One region of the Streptomyces sp. NPDC037054 genome, then DNA from elsewhere that is predicted to be linked to it. Evidence: riboswitches for the same ligand, from Rfam matches in the RefSeq annotation. Region 1 holds a riboswitch; the other holds the start of a gene.
The links. Region 1 has a riboswitch for cyclic di-AMP ahead of ACZ7D7_RS15410 (transglycosylase family protein). Riboswitches for the same ligand answer to the same signal wherever they lie in the genome.
Positions count from the first base shown of each region.

Region 2: another riboswitch for cyclic di-AMP. It lies ahead of ACZ7D7_RS16525 (M23 family metallopeptidase); the one in region 1 lies ahead of ACZ7D7_RS15410 (transglycosylase family protein).

Region 1 covers NZ_JBVJSJ010000005.1:431,704-438,874, reverse strand. The annotation lists gene ACZ7D7_RS15425 (DUF501 domain-containing protein) at 1-442, opposite strand, end outside; gene ACZ7D7_RS15420 (FtsB family cell division protein) at 498-971, opposite strand; gene eno (phosphopyruvate hydratase) at 1,088-2,368, opposite strand; gene ACZ7D7_RS15410 (transglycosylase family protein) at 2,681-3,385, opposite strand; cyclic di-AMP (ydaO/yuaA leader) riboswitch at 3,390-3,561, opposite strand; gene ACZ7D7_RS15405 (transglycosylase family protein) at 3,739-4,710, opposite strand; gene ACZ7D7_RS15400 (cytochrome P450 family protein) at 4,836-6,161, opposite strand; gene ACZ7D7_RS15395 (nucleoside triphosphate pyrophosphohydrolase) at 6,188-7,159, opposite strand.
Region 2 covers NZ_JBVJSJ010000006.1:180,183-187,353, reverse strand. The annotation lists gene ACZ7D7_RS16540 (glutamate dehydrogenase) at 1-47, shown strand, start outside; gene ACZ7D7_RS16535 (TetR/AcrR family transcriptional regulator) at 243-863, shown strand; gene ACZ7D7_RS16530 (SGNH/GDSL hydrolase family protein) at 1,121-1,906, opposite strand; gene ACZ7D7_RS16525 (M23 family metallopeptidase) at 2,182-3,132, opposite strand; cyclic di-AMP (ydaO/yuaA leader) riboswitch at 3,135-3,300, opposite strand; gene ACZ7D7_RS16520 (tyrosine-protein phosphatase) at 3,768-4,565, shown strand; gene ACZ7D7_RS16515 (DUF6126 family protein) at 4,591-4,710, opposite strand; gene ACZ7D7_RS16510 (helix-turn-helix domain-containing protein) at 4,707-5,330, opposite strand; gene ACZ7D7_RS16505 (aspartate aminotransferase family protein) at 5,434-6,852, opposite strand; gene dxs (1-deoxy-D-xylulose-5-phosphate synthase) at 6,849-7,171, opposite strand, start outside.

The DNA of each region.
Region 1 (7,171 bases):
TCACGCCGGGGCCGGCCGCGAGGGAGTGCGCGACGAGGACGTGCAGGCACTTCACGCGGTCCGGCATGCCGCCGGCGCTGGGGAAGTTCCTCAGCTCCTCGATCTCGTCGCGGCGCCGGACGTAGTCCTCGTGCGCGGCCCGGTAGGCGGCGGCCAGCTCCGGGTCGGCGGCCAGCCGCTCCGTCATCTCCTTCATCACGCCGTTCGCCTCCAGCGTGCCGATCGCCGAGTTCGCCTTCGGGCACGTCAGGTAGTACAGCGTCGGGAAGGGCGTGCCGTCGGGCAGGCGGGGCGCCGTCTCCACGACGTCGGGCTGCCCGCAGGGGCAGCGGTGCGCGATGGCCCGCAGGCCGCGCGGCGGCCGCCCGAGCTGCTGCTTGAAGGCCTCGACGTCCGCGTCGGAGGGCTCGGTGCGCGGGGTGGAGGGCGGGGGCGTTTCCATACCTGTCTTTCTCGACCTGTCTCGTTCGCTGTTCACTGGGCGGCGACGTCGCCGTTCACTCGGCGGCGTCGGACTTGTCGACCCCGTCCCAGATGTTCGAGTACCAGGGGCGGTCGGCCCGTCCCTGGTCGGCGCGGGACTGCCGGGCGGCGTCCGGGTCGACGACGACGTAGCCGGTCTCCCCGGGCATGACGTAGTGCAGCCGCTGCCGGATCTGCTGTTCCGCGTACGCGTCGTCCTGCCAGCGGGCCTTGAGGTCGCGCAGTTTCTCGACGCGCTCCTTCGCCTGCTGCTTCTGCCGTTCGAGGTCGGCGATCTCGGCGCGCTGGGAGACGTACTGCCGCATCGGGTAGGCCAGGGCCACGATCAGTGAGCAGACCACCAGGGCGAGCAGCGCGGCCCGGCCGGTCAGCCGGGAGCGGCGGGCCTGGCGCCGGGTCTGCGAGCGGTAGACCCGCGCCGCGGTCTGCTCCCCGAGCAGCTTGAGCCTGGTCGTGGTGGAGAACCGGTCCCGGTCCTTCACGGCCATGTGTCTCCCCGCCTCCCGTTTCCCACGCGCGTACGTCCCCGCACACGGTACGGGACCGGGTACGGGGACGTACGTACGACGCTGCCTCTACGGCCGGGTCGGCCGCGTGGGCCGGGTCAGCCCTTGAAGCGCGGGAAGGCGCTGCGGCCGGCGTACACCGCGGCGTCGTCGAGGATCTCCTCGATGCGCAGCAGCTGGTTGTACTTGGCGACGCGCTCGGAGCGGGCCGGGGCGCCGGTCTTGATCTGGCCGCAGTTGGTGGCGACGGCCAGGTCGGCGATGGTGACGTCCTCGGTCTCGCCGGAGCGGTGGGACATCATGCACTTGAAGCCGTTGCGCTGGGCCAGCTCGACGGCGTCCAGGGTCTCGGTGAGCGAACCGATCTGGTTCACCTTCACGAGCAGCGCGTTGGCCGCGCCGTCCTCGATGCCGCGGGCCAGGCGCTCCGGGTTGGTGACGAACAGGTCGTCGCCGACGAGCTGGACCTTGTCGCCCAGCTTCTCGGTGATGGTCTGCCAGCCGGCCCAGTCGTCCTCGAACAGCGGGTCCTCGATGGAGACCAGCGGGTACGCGTCGACCAGCTCGGCGTAGTACTCGGTCATCTCGGCGGCGGAGCGCTCCTTGCCCTCGAAGAGGTAGGAGCCGTCCTTGTAGAACTCGGACGCGGCGACGTCGAGCGCCAGGGCGATCTGGGAGCCGGGGGTGTAGCCGGCCTCCTTGACGGCTTCGAGGATGAGGTCGAGGGCCTCGCGGTTGGAGCCGAGGTTCGGGGCGAAGCCGCCCTCGTCGCCGAGGCCGGTGGCCAGGCCCTTGCTCTTCAGCACCTTCTTGAGGGTGTGGTAGACCTCGGTGCCCCAGCGCAGCGCCTCGGAGAAGGACTCCGCGCCGATGGGGGCGATCATGAACTCCTGGATGTCCACGTTGGAGTCGGCGTGCGAGCCGCCGTTCAGGATGTTCATCATCGGCACCGGCAGCAGGTGCGCGTTCGGGCCGCCCAGGTAGCGGAACAGCGGCAGGTCACTGGCCTCGGAGGCGGCGTGGGCGACGGCGAGCGAGACGCCGAGGATGGCGTTGGCGCCCAGCGAGCCCTTGTTGTCGGTGGCGTCCAGGTCGAACATCGCCTGGTCGATCAGGCGCTGCTCGGTGGCGTCGTAGCCGACCAGCTCCGGGCCGATCTGCTCGATGACGGCCAGGACGGCCTTCTCGACGCCCTTGCCCTGGTAGCGGTTGGGGTCGCCGTCGCGGAGCTCGATGGCCTCGAAGGCGCCCGTCGAGGCGCCGGACGGGACGGCGGCACGACCCGTGCTGCCGTCGTCGAGGCCGACCTCGACCTCGACCGTGGGGTTGCCTCGGGAGTCCAGGATTTCCCGGGCTACGACGACGTCGATGGACGGCACGAGCATCTCCTTCTTGGGATGTGACGCTGGAAGTGCGGGGCACGGGGGCCGTGGGCGGCCTTGGTGTGCCTTGCGACTAGAGCCTAACCGCCCCCGGGCCGTCGGCCAGCCGACCGACCGTCCCGTGGACAGACAGACGGTACCCATTGTTCACCGTCGGAACAAAGGGGGTGGCGGATGAAGAGTGGGGAAAGAGCCGACGACACGCGGCCCGGACACGCATGACCCCGCCCCGGTGCGTACGGGGGAAGGACGCACCGGGGCGGGGGGTTCACGAGGGTCCGGGCTGCGAACCGCGTGTCGGTTCAGGTGTCACTTCAGGTGCAGCTGCTGACCCGGGTAGATGAGGTCGGCTTCCTCGACGATGTCCTTGTTCAGCTCGAACAGCTTCGCCCAGCCGCCCTTGACGTCGTGCTCCTCGGCGATGGAGCTGAGGGTGTCGCCCTTGACGACCTTGTACTCGCCGTCGCCCTTCTTGACCTTCTTGCCGGTCGGGGTGGTGACGGTCTTCTTCGCGGCCGGACGCTCCTGCGAGCGGGAGGCGGGCTGCTCGGCGGAGCGGTCGGTGGTGGCGGTGTCGCCGCCCGCGCTCTGGCCGGAGCCGGAGCCCGAGTCGGACGAGGAGGAGCTGCCGCCGCCGTACGGCGTGTTGGACAGGCCGGTGCCGCAGACCGGCCAGGCGCCCTTGCCCTGACCCGCGAGAACCTTCTCGGCTATCTCGATCTGCTGCTCCTTGGTGGCCTGGTCGGCGGTGGACGCGTACTGCGTGCCGCCGTAGCCGGCCCAGGTGGAGGCGGAGAACTGCAGACCGCCGTAGTAGCCGTTGCCGGTGTTGATGGACCAGTTGCCGCCGGACTCGCACTGGGCGACGGCGTCCCACTCGGAGGCGGTGGCGGCGGAGGCGGTGCCGGACGCCATCAGCGGGGCGGCGACGGCGGCGCCGGTGACGCCGGCGATGGCGATGGCGCGAGTGGCCTTGGACGGACGACGGTGCTTGCCCTTGCCGGAAAACAGCATGGTTGGATCCCCTCACCGACGCCTGCGAGGTGAGCTGTCGGGTTCGGGCCGGTTGAGTTGCCCGGCCGCGCGGCACCTCTCGATGCGCGCGGCTTCACCCCAAGCCGGTCCAGCTCAACTGCTGGGCCCGGCACTTACCTTGGGTCCCCCGCTCCTGCCTACGGCGCTTGACGCGACGACTGTTACCGGGCCGCCACTGGCAGGATTCGGCGTTGCGGCGGCCGGTGCCCGCGATGGCGAGCGGCCTTGACCGTAGACACGCGCGCCGCCGAATTTCAAAGACGATCAGGGCTTCTGAGACCTATCTCTCACTGCATTTAAACCGGACATTCCACGGCGAACCGTGACGTGAACTACCGCTGCTTTTCGACCGATTCGCCCTGCACCGCAAGCTTCTGACCGGGCAGGATCAGGTCCGGGTCGGCGCCGATCGCTTCCTGGTTCGCGGTGTAGAGCTCGCGCCACCCGCCGCGGAGGTCGAGGGAGTCGGCGATGGCCCAGAGGTTGTCTCCGGTGCGGACGGTGTAGGTGCCGTCGCCGGCGTCGCGGGCGGCTGCCGCGTCGCGTGAGGCGTGGCGGCCGGAGGAGCCGTCCTCGCGGCCGTCGGCGGCGCTCTCCTCGGCGCTCGGGCCGCGGTGGCGGCCGGTGCCGGTCCCGCCGGTCTCCGTGCCCTCCGAAGCGCCGTCGCCCTGCTCGGACTTGTCCGAGTCGTCCTGCTTGGTGGAGTCGGCGGACTCGCTGGGGGCGGGGCTCGCACCCGTGTCGCCGGAATCGCCGGATTCGTCCGAGGAGTCCGAGGGGGTGGTGCCGTCGGACGGGTCCGAGGAAGGTGTCGAACCGGAGTCCGGCCCGCTCGACCCGTCCGAGGAGCCGGACGAGTCGGAGGAATCGGAGGTGTCGGTCGAGTCGGGCGACTCGGACACGCCGGTGTCCACGTCGGCGTCGCCGCCGTCGCCGTCGAGGCCCGCGAGCAGCCCGCAGGTCGGCCAGGCGTGGGCGCCCCTGTCGGCGAGGATCCGCTCGGCCACGGCTATCTGCTGCGAGCGGCTGGCCTGGTCGGCGCTGGAGGCGAAGTCGAGCCCGCCGTACGCCTCCCAGTCCTCCTGGGTCAACTGGAGCCCGCCGTAGTACCCGTTGCCGGTGTTCTGGCTCCACGAGCCGCCGGTCTCGCATTCCGCGACCCGGTCCCACGAGGCGCCGTCGGCCGCGCTCGCGCCGGTCGCGCCGAGCAGCGGGATGGCGATGGCGGAGCCGGTCACTCCGGCCGCGACAAGGAGAGCCGGAGCCTGGCGGGGGCGACGGTGACGACCGTTCCCGGAGAGCATGCGGGGGCCTTTCGCGAGACAGCAGTGAACGGCGCGGCGAGTGGGACTCGGCGCCACGCTGATCCGGAAACGTATAGGCATTCGATCAGCCGTCACAAGTTCATGCCGCGCAGATCACGTTAAGATCACAGCTCTGACGGTGTGTCACCTTTGCCGGGGTCGCGGTCCGGGGTCGGCCGGGCACCCTCGGGTGTGAACTCGACGGGCAGGGTGCGCAGTCCGCGCATGATGAGACCGCCGCGCCACCTCAACTGGTCGGGATCCACGGCCAGTCGCAGGTCGGGCAGGCGGGTGAGGAGCGTGGCGAGCGCGGTCTGTCCCTCCAGCCGGGCGAGGGGCGCTCCGAGGCAGTAGTGGATCCCGTGCCCGTATCCGAGGTGCTGGTTGTCCTTGCGGCCGAGGTCGAGGACGTCCGGGTCGGCGAACCGCTCCGGGTCCCGGTCGGCGGCGGCCAGCACGACGAGGACGGGGTCGCCGGGCGCGATGTCCTGGCCGCCGAGGGAGAGCGGTTCGGTGGCGAACCGCCAGGTGGCCAGCTCCACCGGGCCGTCGTAGCGCAGGAGTTCCTCCACGCCGGTTTCGAGCAGGTCGCGTTCGCCGGCGGCGAGGGAGTCCTGGAGGCGGGTGCGCTGCCCGGGGTGGGTGAGGAGGGCGTAGGTGCCGTTGCCGATGAGGTTGACGGTGGTCTCGAAGCCGGCGAACAGCAGGATGAACGCCATCGCCGCCGCCTCGTTCTCCGTGAGGTGCTCGCCGTGGTCCGAGGCGCGGATCAGGCCGGAGATGAGGTCCTCACCGGGGGCCGGTTCGGCGGGCAGGGCGGCGCGCTTGCGGTGGATGAGGTCGGCGAGGTAGCCGCGCATCTTCTTCACGGAGCGGGCGACACCGCCGCGCGGGCCGCCGCCGTGCCGGATCATCATGCCCGCCCAGTCACGGAAGTCGTCCTGGTCCTCGCGGGGGACGCCGAGCAGGTCGCAGATGGCGTAAATGGGGAGCGGGAAGGCGAAGTCGTGGATGAGGTCGGCGGAGCCCTCGCGGGCGAAGCGGTCGATGAGCCGGTCGGTGAGCTCCTGCACGCGGGGCGTGAACTCCGCGACGCGGCGGGGGGTGAACGCCTTGCTGACCAGCCGCCGGAGCCTGGTGTGGTCCGGCGGGTCGATGTTGAGCAGATGCGTCATCAGCTCGGCCTTGCGCTCCCCGGGGATCCCGGTCTTGCCCTTGGCGTGCGCGGGTTCGTCGTGGTGCGCCGGGTTCTTGGACAGGCGCTGGTCGGCGAGGGCCTGCTTGGCGTCGGCGTAGCGGGTGACCAGCCAGGCCTCCACGCCGCTGGGCAGCCGGGTGCGGTGCACGGGGGCGTGCTCGCGCAGCCAGGCGTAGGCGGGGTAGGGGTCGGAGGCGAACTCCCAGGTGAAGAGTTCGGGGGCGGCGGGGCGGGAGTGGGGCTGGTTGGTCACGTGCTCGACCGTATCCGGGACGCCGGTCAGCGGTTCTCCGTGTCCCTGATGGCGTCGCGGTAGGCCCGGGCCGCCGCTCTCAGGGCCGCCTCCGGGTCGACGCCCTCCGCCTCCGCCCGGACCGCCAGGGCCAGCAGCTCGTAGCCGATGCCCTCGACGCGGGGCAGCGGCACGTCCAGGCCGGCCGTGCGGGCCCGGGAGGCCAGCTTGGCGGCGAGGGCCAGGCCGGGCTGGCCGAGGGGGATGCCCTCGGTGACGGAGGTGCGCCGCTTCTCGACCGCCTTGGTGCGCAGCCAGTGCTCCTTGACCTCCTCGGGGGTGGTCGCCGTCGCGTCCCCGAAGACATGCGGATGGCGGTGGACGAGCTTGGCGACGATCCCGCCCGCCACGTCGTCCACGGAGAACGGCGCCTCCGGGTCCTCCTCGGCGATGCGGGCGTGGAAGACGACCTGGAGCAGGACGTCGCCCAGTTCCTCGCGCAATTCGTCGCGGTCGCCCTCCTCGATCGCCTCGACCAGTTCGTACGCCTCCTCGATGCCGTACTTCGCGAGCCCATTGTGGGTCTGCCGCGAGGACCACGGGCACTCGGCGCGGATGCGGTCCATGACCTGGACGAGGTCGAGCAGCCGGGCGCCGGGCAGGTCGTAGGAGGCGGGGAGCAGCTCCAGGTCCGGCATCCGGAACCGGCCGGAGCCCGCGAGGCGCGCCAGGCCATCGGTGAGGGCGGGCTCGCCCTCACCGGTCGCCACGACGACGACCGTGCGGCCGCCGGCGCAGGCGTCGACGAGTTCCTCGGCGGTCGGGGACGCCTCGTCGACCGCTATGCCGGCCTCCCGCAGGTACGGCAGCTGCGGATGGGCGCCGTCCGCGCACAGCACGCGGTCGGCGTCGCGCAGCGCCTGCCAGGCGGGCCAGGACAGCAGCCCGGGGGCGACGCGGTGGCTGGTGGTGAGCAGGACGACACGGCCGGGGGCGGCCTCGGGGCTGATTGCGTTCACGATCCGAACGTA
Region 2 (7,171 bases), on a different contig from region 1:
AGGAGCGGCTGGAAGCGATCGCCGAGCGGTTCGGCTGGTACCGCTAGTGATGTGGCCGGGAAGGTCCGCCGGGTGGCCCGCGGCGTCCTGTGGTCCACGCGGGCCGCGCGCGAGCGGTGCGCCGCAGGGCGGAGCGTCTCCGGCACCCTGGGTGTACGCGGGCGGCGCGACGACGCGGCACGGTGCCGTGCCGGGCGGCGCGAGCCGGCGAACCCTCCCGGTCACAGCGCTAGGGTGACGTCGTGGCGAGAGTGCGGTTGGGCGTCGCGGAGCGGCGCGCCGAGATCATGCGGGCCGCCGTCGAGCAGATCGAGGCGCGCGGCGTGGTCGCCGTCCGGATCGCCGACGTGGCCGCCGCGCTCGGGGTGAGCAACGCCCTCGTGCTGTACCACTTCTCCTCGAAGGAGAAGCTGGTCGCCGCCGCCTTCGAGCACGCCGCCGAGGACGACCTCGCCCGGCTGCGCGCCCTGCTCGGCCGCCGCACGACGGCGCTGCGCCGACTGCGGGCCGTCGTGCGGTGGTACGCCCCGACCGGGCAGGCCAAGGGCTGGCGGCTGTGGATCGAGGGCTGGGCGGCGGCCCTGCGCGAGCCGGTGCTGCGCGAGGTGACGGGCGACCTGGACCGGCGTTGGAAGGCGGCGATCGCCGAGGTCATCGCGGAGGGCGTGACCGCGGGCGAGTTCCGCTGCGCCGACCCCGCGGGCGCGGCGCTGCGCCTCACCGCGCTGCTCGACGGGCTCGCCGTCCAGCTCACGTCCTACCCGGGCACGCTCTCCCCGGCCCGCGCCCAACAGTGGGCCGACGCGGCCCTCGCCCGCGAACTGGACCTCGCACCGGAGGAGTTGACGGCAGCGGAGCGCTGAGACGCCCACGGCGGTGACGGAGCGGTGTGACGCCAGCCGGGGTGACAGGGCGGCAGGACGTCCGCCGGGTCGACGCCCTCAGGGGGCAGCGCGGCCAGACACCCGCCGCGGTGACGGAGCGACGGGACACCCCGCCAGGGTGACGGGACGGTGGGACGCCCGCCGGACCGGCGGAGCGGCGAGACGCCCGTCCGAGTGGCCGCTCGTGCCGCCCCGCCACCGCCCTTTCCACGCGCACTGCCCCGCCGTCGCCCCCCTCAGGCCACCGGGGCGATCCGCATCCTGATGTCGTCCGGCGACAGCATGCCCTTGGCCGTCACATGGTCCCCGGAGGACTCGCCGCGCAGCCGGCGCCCGATCCACGGCACCAGGTACTCCCGCGCCCAGTGCACGTCGTCGCGCCGGATCTCCAGCGTGCCGCGCGGCGGCAGCGGCGGCCAGGGCTGCTCCGGGTCGGCCGGGATCTCCAGGCCGAGGACCTGGCCCGCGCGCAGCGCCACGCGGGTGTGCCCCTCCGGGGAGAGGTGCAGCCGGTCCGCGTCCCACGCCCTGCGGTCCTGGATGCTCTTCAGGGACCACAGGTCGAGCACGGGGCAGCCGTACCGGTCCGCGACGGCACGGACGTGACCGTTGTAGGTGGCGATCTTGCCGCGCAGGTGCCTGAGGACGGGCATGGTCCGGGTGTCGAAGCCGGTCGTCACCATCACGGTGCCCGCGACGGCGGTGAGCGCGGCGACCGCCCGCTCGAACCGCTCGGCCACCTCGTCGGGGTCGGTGCCGGGCCGCAGGATGTCGTTGCCCCCGGCGCAGAAGGAGACCAGGTCCGGGGCGAGTTCCACCGCCCTGGGGAGCTGGTCCGCGACGATCTGGTCGAGCAGTTTTCCGCGCACGGCGAGGTTGGTGTACTGGAAGTCGCCCTCGGGCCGCCGGTCGGCGAGCAGTACCGCGAAGCGGTCGGCCCAGCCGACGAACGCCCCGTCGGGGCCGGGGTCGCCCACGCCCTCGGTGAAGCTGTCCCCCACCGCCACGTACGACCCGATCACTGATCTGCTGTCATTCTTCGAATCGTCTGCCACATCGATCCATTTTTCACCGTCGAATGTGACCTACGCGACCGTAGGCAGGGGTTGACGGACGGTGAGATAAGCCACGCCTGAAGTCTTGGTCAACTCGGGAATAGACGGGGCGGGTTATGGGGCGGGTTCACGCGCCGGGAACGGGAACGGGAACGGGAACGCCGAAGGCCGGACCCGGGGATCGGGGTCCGGCCTTCGGCCGCGTGTCAGGCGGGTGGCCGCGCCGAGGGGCGGCCGGTGCGTCAGGCGCCGGGGGCGCCGTGCGAGCGCAGGTACGCCATCGGGTCCACGTCCGAGCCGTAGTCCGGCGTGGTCCGGATCTCGAAGTGCAGGTGCGGACCGGTCGAGTTGCCGGTCGAGCCGGAGAGGCCGACCTGCTGGCCCGCGGTCACGCTCTGACCGGCCGAGACCGACAGGGAGGACAGGTGGGCGTACTGGGCGTAGTGGCCGTCGCTGAGCTTGATGACGACCTGGTTGCCGTACGCGCCCGCCCAGCCGGCGGAGACGACGGTGCCGGCGCCGACGGCCTTCAGGGACGTGCCGGTCGGGACGACGAAGTCGACGCCGGTGTGGTAGCCGCTGGACCACATGCTGCCGGCGACCTTGTAGGCGGTGCCGACGCCGGAGCCGGAGACGGGGAGCGTGAAGCCGGAGGACTGCGCGGCCGGCGCCGCGGCGTTGGCCGACGGCGAGGCGGAGGAGTCGGAGGACGACGACTTCGACGCGGACGACTCGGAGGCGGACGACTTCGTCGACGAACCGGAAGAAGCAGACGAAGGCGACTCGGCCGACGGCTTGGCGGTGGTCGTCGCGGCCTTCTTGCCCAGGGCCAGCTTCTGGCCCGGGAGGATCAGCGAGGGGTCGCTTCCGACGGTCTCGCGGTTGTCCTCGTACAGCTTCTTCCAGCCGCCGCTGACATTCTGCTCGTCGGCGATCTTCGAAAGGTAGTCGCCGCCCTTGACAGTGTAGGTCCGCGGGGCGGAGTTCTTCGCGGCGCTCTTCTCGGGGGCCTTGTTCTGCGCCACCGGAAGGGACTGAACGGCCTTTTCGGAAACCGGCTGCGCGGGGGCGGCGTTGGCGCCGGTGGCCCCGAGAAGCGGAAGCGCGAGTGCGGCGCCGCCGGTTCCGGCGACGGCGATGGATCGGGTGAAACGCTGTGACTTCGTACGGCGGTGCTTACCCTTCGCGGGCATGGCGAATTCCTCTCCGGCGCCTACGAGGTGAGCTGTCGGGTTCGGGCTGGAGATGCCCGGCCGCGTCTGCTGCGCGACTTCACCCCAAGCCAGTTCCGGAGACCGGAACAGGCGGTTGTACCTGTGGGTCCCCCGCTCCTGCCGTACACGGGTCAGTGTGTGCGGGCTTCCGGGCGGCGGCAGGATTAGGCGTCCGTCCGGATCGGTGGCGAACGTAAGCGACCGGATGGCACGGGGACAAGCCCGGGAATGCCTGCGGACGCTTTACCGGCGGCCGTTCGGGACTTTTCCGGTCACCGAGCGTGGATTAAGGATCTTTCGCTCTTCTTCAATCCCCAGGAAATGCACCTGAATTACGTGAACATGGCGACAGCGGATCGTCACGATTATGACGCTGCTCACGCACCACACCCCATCTCCCTTGCTATCGGGGCGCGTTATACCCAAACACTCGATTCGGACTAATGACCCACTGGGCGACATAGAGGCTCACCGGCAAAAGGGTGCCCGATTTCATCCTGTTTGCAGCTGACGGGGGTGATGCGTCCCTCTCTTATGGCCCGGTGGGCGTGTCGTATCGTCGACACGTGCCCGTCGGTGAGCCGCGCCGTCGGGGCCGAGTGGGAGGAGCCCTCGTGACGCAGCAGGTCCCGTCGACCGAGCCCGAGCTGGCCGGAGTGCGCAACTTCCGTGACGTCGGCGGACTGCCGACCGTGGACGGCCGCCGGGTGCGGCACGGCGTGCTGTTCCGCAGCGGCCACCTCGCGCACGCGACGCAGGAGGACGCCGCCTTCCTCGCCTCCCTCGGCCTGCACACGATCTTCGACTTCCGCAACGCGGCCGACCAGAAGCTCGAGGGCCCGGACGTCGAGCTGCCGGGCGTGCGCAATGTGAACCTGCCGCTGAGCGACCCGGCCGACGGTGCCGAGTTCTGGAAGATGGTGCGCGACGGCGACCTCGACCAGCTGCGCGCGATCCTGTCGGACGGCAAGGGCGCGGACCGCATGATCGCCTCGTACCGGATGATCATCAAGGAGCGCACCGCGGAGCACTCCCGGGTGCTGCGGGCGCTCGCCGAGGACAGCGTCCCGGCTCTGATGCACTGCGCGGCGGGCAAGGACCGCGCGGGCCTGTCCGTCGCGGTGACCCTGCTGGCCGTGGGCGTCGAGCGGGACGCGATCGTCGAGGACTACCTGAAGTCCAACGCCAAGCACCGCCGCTACAAGGTGCGCCGCAGCGGCACGTCGGCCTCGGCCTACTCCCCCGAGGTCATGGAGCTGCTCAACCCCCTCTTCGACGCGCGCGCCGAGTACCTCACGGCGGCCTTCGAGACGATCGAGGAGACCTGGGGCGGCGTGGAGGCCTATCTGGAGCAGGGCCTCGGGGTCACACCCGAGACCCGGGAGCGGCTGCGCGAACGCCTCCTCGACTGACGTCCCGGCCGGGGCGGCGGCGGAGCTACTTGGCGCCGACCTCGAAGAGCAGCCAGACGAACGCGGCGAAGACGTGCCCCACGGCGATGTAGATGAACAGCCGCACCCACAGGGCGCGCGGGAACTTCTCCTCGATGTCGCTCATGGCGTCGCTCCGGTGATCGGGCCCAGGCACAGCGTGGCCGTGGGGCTCTGCAGCAGGGTGTGGACGAAGAGGAGCTCGACCCCGTCCGGGCCGTCCGCGGCGATGCGGTGCGGGGTCAGCGAGTCGAAGTGCGCGCTGTCCCCCGGGTCGAGCCGGTGCAGGGTGTCGCCGAGGCGCAGCCGCAGCCGGCCCTTGAGCACGTGCAGCCACTCCTCGCCGGGATGGACGCGCACGATGTCGCCCTGCGCCCCGTACGGCACGCGGACCCGCAGGGCCTGCATGCCGCGTCCGGGCGCCCCTGCCTGCCAGTACGTCCAGCCGCCCGCCGCCGTCGGCTCCATGTCGGCGGCCCGGACGACGGCGTCCCGTTCGGCGGCCCGCTCGCCGAGCAGCTCGGAGACCGTCGTACCGTAGATGCGGGCGAGGGCCAGCAGCATCGGCAGGGACGGCTGGCGCTGCCCCGTCTCCAGCCGGGACAGATGGGCGGGCGACAGGGCGGCGGCGCGGGCCGCGGCCTCCAGGGTGAGGCCCGCGCGGCGGCGCAGGGCGCGAAGCCGGGGCGCGACGAGCGGCCCCGCCTCGGGCGGCCCGTCCGGCGGGTCGGACTCGGGGTGGCTCATGCGTCCATTCAGCCCGAGCCTTGCCTCTCGGGCAAATTTCTTGCCTCAGAGGCAAAAGCCCCGGCGCGAGACCCTTGCGGTCGCCCGGCCGGGGCGGCGGCCGTCAGCGGTTGGCGATCGCCTGCTTCACCAGGGTCCTGCCGAAGTCCCAGATCAGCCCGCCGTCGTGCGCGTCGTCCATGACCGCGGTGAAGGCGTCGACGAACCGGTCGACCTCCCGCTCGCCGATGATCAGCGGCGGGATGAGCTTGATGACCTCCATGTGGTCGCCGGAGACCTGGGTGAGGATACGGTGCTTCTGGAGCAGCGGCACGACCACCATCTGCGCGAACAGTCCCTTGCGGGCGGCCTGGAGCATGGCCCACCGGCTGCGCAGCTTCAGCGAGCGCGGCCGGCCGAACTCGATGCCGATCATCAGGCCCCGGCCGCGGACGTCGGCGAGCATTTCATACCGGTCCACCAGTGCCGCCAGCCGGGACCTCAGCAGCTCGCCGGTGGTGCGGACGCCCGCCACGATCTGCTCGTTCTCCAGCACGGACAGTACGGCGAGGCCCGCCGCCATGGCCTGGGCGTTGGCCCCGAAGCTCGCCGAGTGGACCAGCACGCGGTCCATCGAGGAGTAGACCTTCTTGAAGATCCAGTCCTTGCCCAGCGTGGCACCGACCGGCACGTAGCCGCCGGACAGGGCCTTCGCCACGCACACCAGGTCCGGCTCGACGCCCTCCTCGTGCTGGTACGCGTAGAAGTCGCCGGTGCGGCCGAGGCCGGTCTGCACCTCGTCGGCGATGAGGAGTGCCTTGTGCCGGTGCAGCAGTTCCTGGGCGGCGCGCAGATGGCCGGGCGGCGCCTCGTGCACGCCCTTGCCCTGGATCGGCTCGACAACCAGCGCGGCGACGTCTCCCTTGCGCAACTCCCTTTCCAGCGCGTCGAGATCGCCGAGGGGCACGGCCGTGTCGGGCAGCAGCGGGGCGAAGCCGTCCCGGAAGCCGGCCTCGCCGTTCACCGACAGGGAGCCGGTGGTCAGGCCGTGGAAGGCGTGCTCGCAGTACAGCACGCGCGGCCTGCCGGTTGCGCAGCGGGCGAACTTCAGGGCGCCTTCGACGGCTTCGGTGCCGCTGTTGCCGAAGAAGACACGGTCCAGGTGCGGGCTGTGCGCCAGCAGCCGCTCGGCCAGGAGTCCGGGCAGGGGCTGGCAGTCGAACCGGGTGAGGTCGGCGAGGTCGAGGTCGAGGACGTCGTGCAGCGCCTTGCGGACCACGGGGTGGTGCCGGCCCAGGCCCATCACGCCGAACCCGGCGAGCATGTCCAGGTAGTCGTTGCCGTCGGCGTCCCAGAAGTAGGCGCCCTCGGCGCGCTCGTAGACCTTGTCGAAGCCGATGGTGTGCAGCATGCGCGGGAGCTGGTGGTTGAGGTGCCGGGTGTGCAGCTCGTAGCGCTCGGCTCCGCGTTCGGCCAGCAGCGCGCCGAGGTCGAACTCCCCGGCCTGCGGCGACGACGGCGACGCGGATTCCGCGGTGGTCATTGCGGTTGCTCCTTGGACAGCTCTTCCTTGACGGCCAGGCTCGCGCTGATCCGGCCCGCGATCTCGACGGGCGTGAGGCCGATGTCGGCGAGCACCTCGGCCCGTTTGGCGTGCGCGAGGAACTGCTCCGGGACGCCGAACCGCCGTACGGGCACGTCCACTTCGGCGTCGCCCAGGGCCAGCGCGACGGCCGACCCCACCCCGGCCGCGCGGCTGTTGTCCTCCACGACGGCCACCAGGCGGTGTTCGGCGGCGAGCGGGGGCAGCGCGGGGTCGACGGGCTTGACCCAGCGCGGGTCCACGACGGTGCAGCCGATGC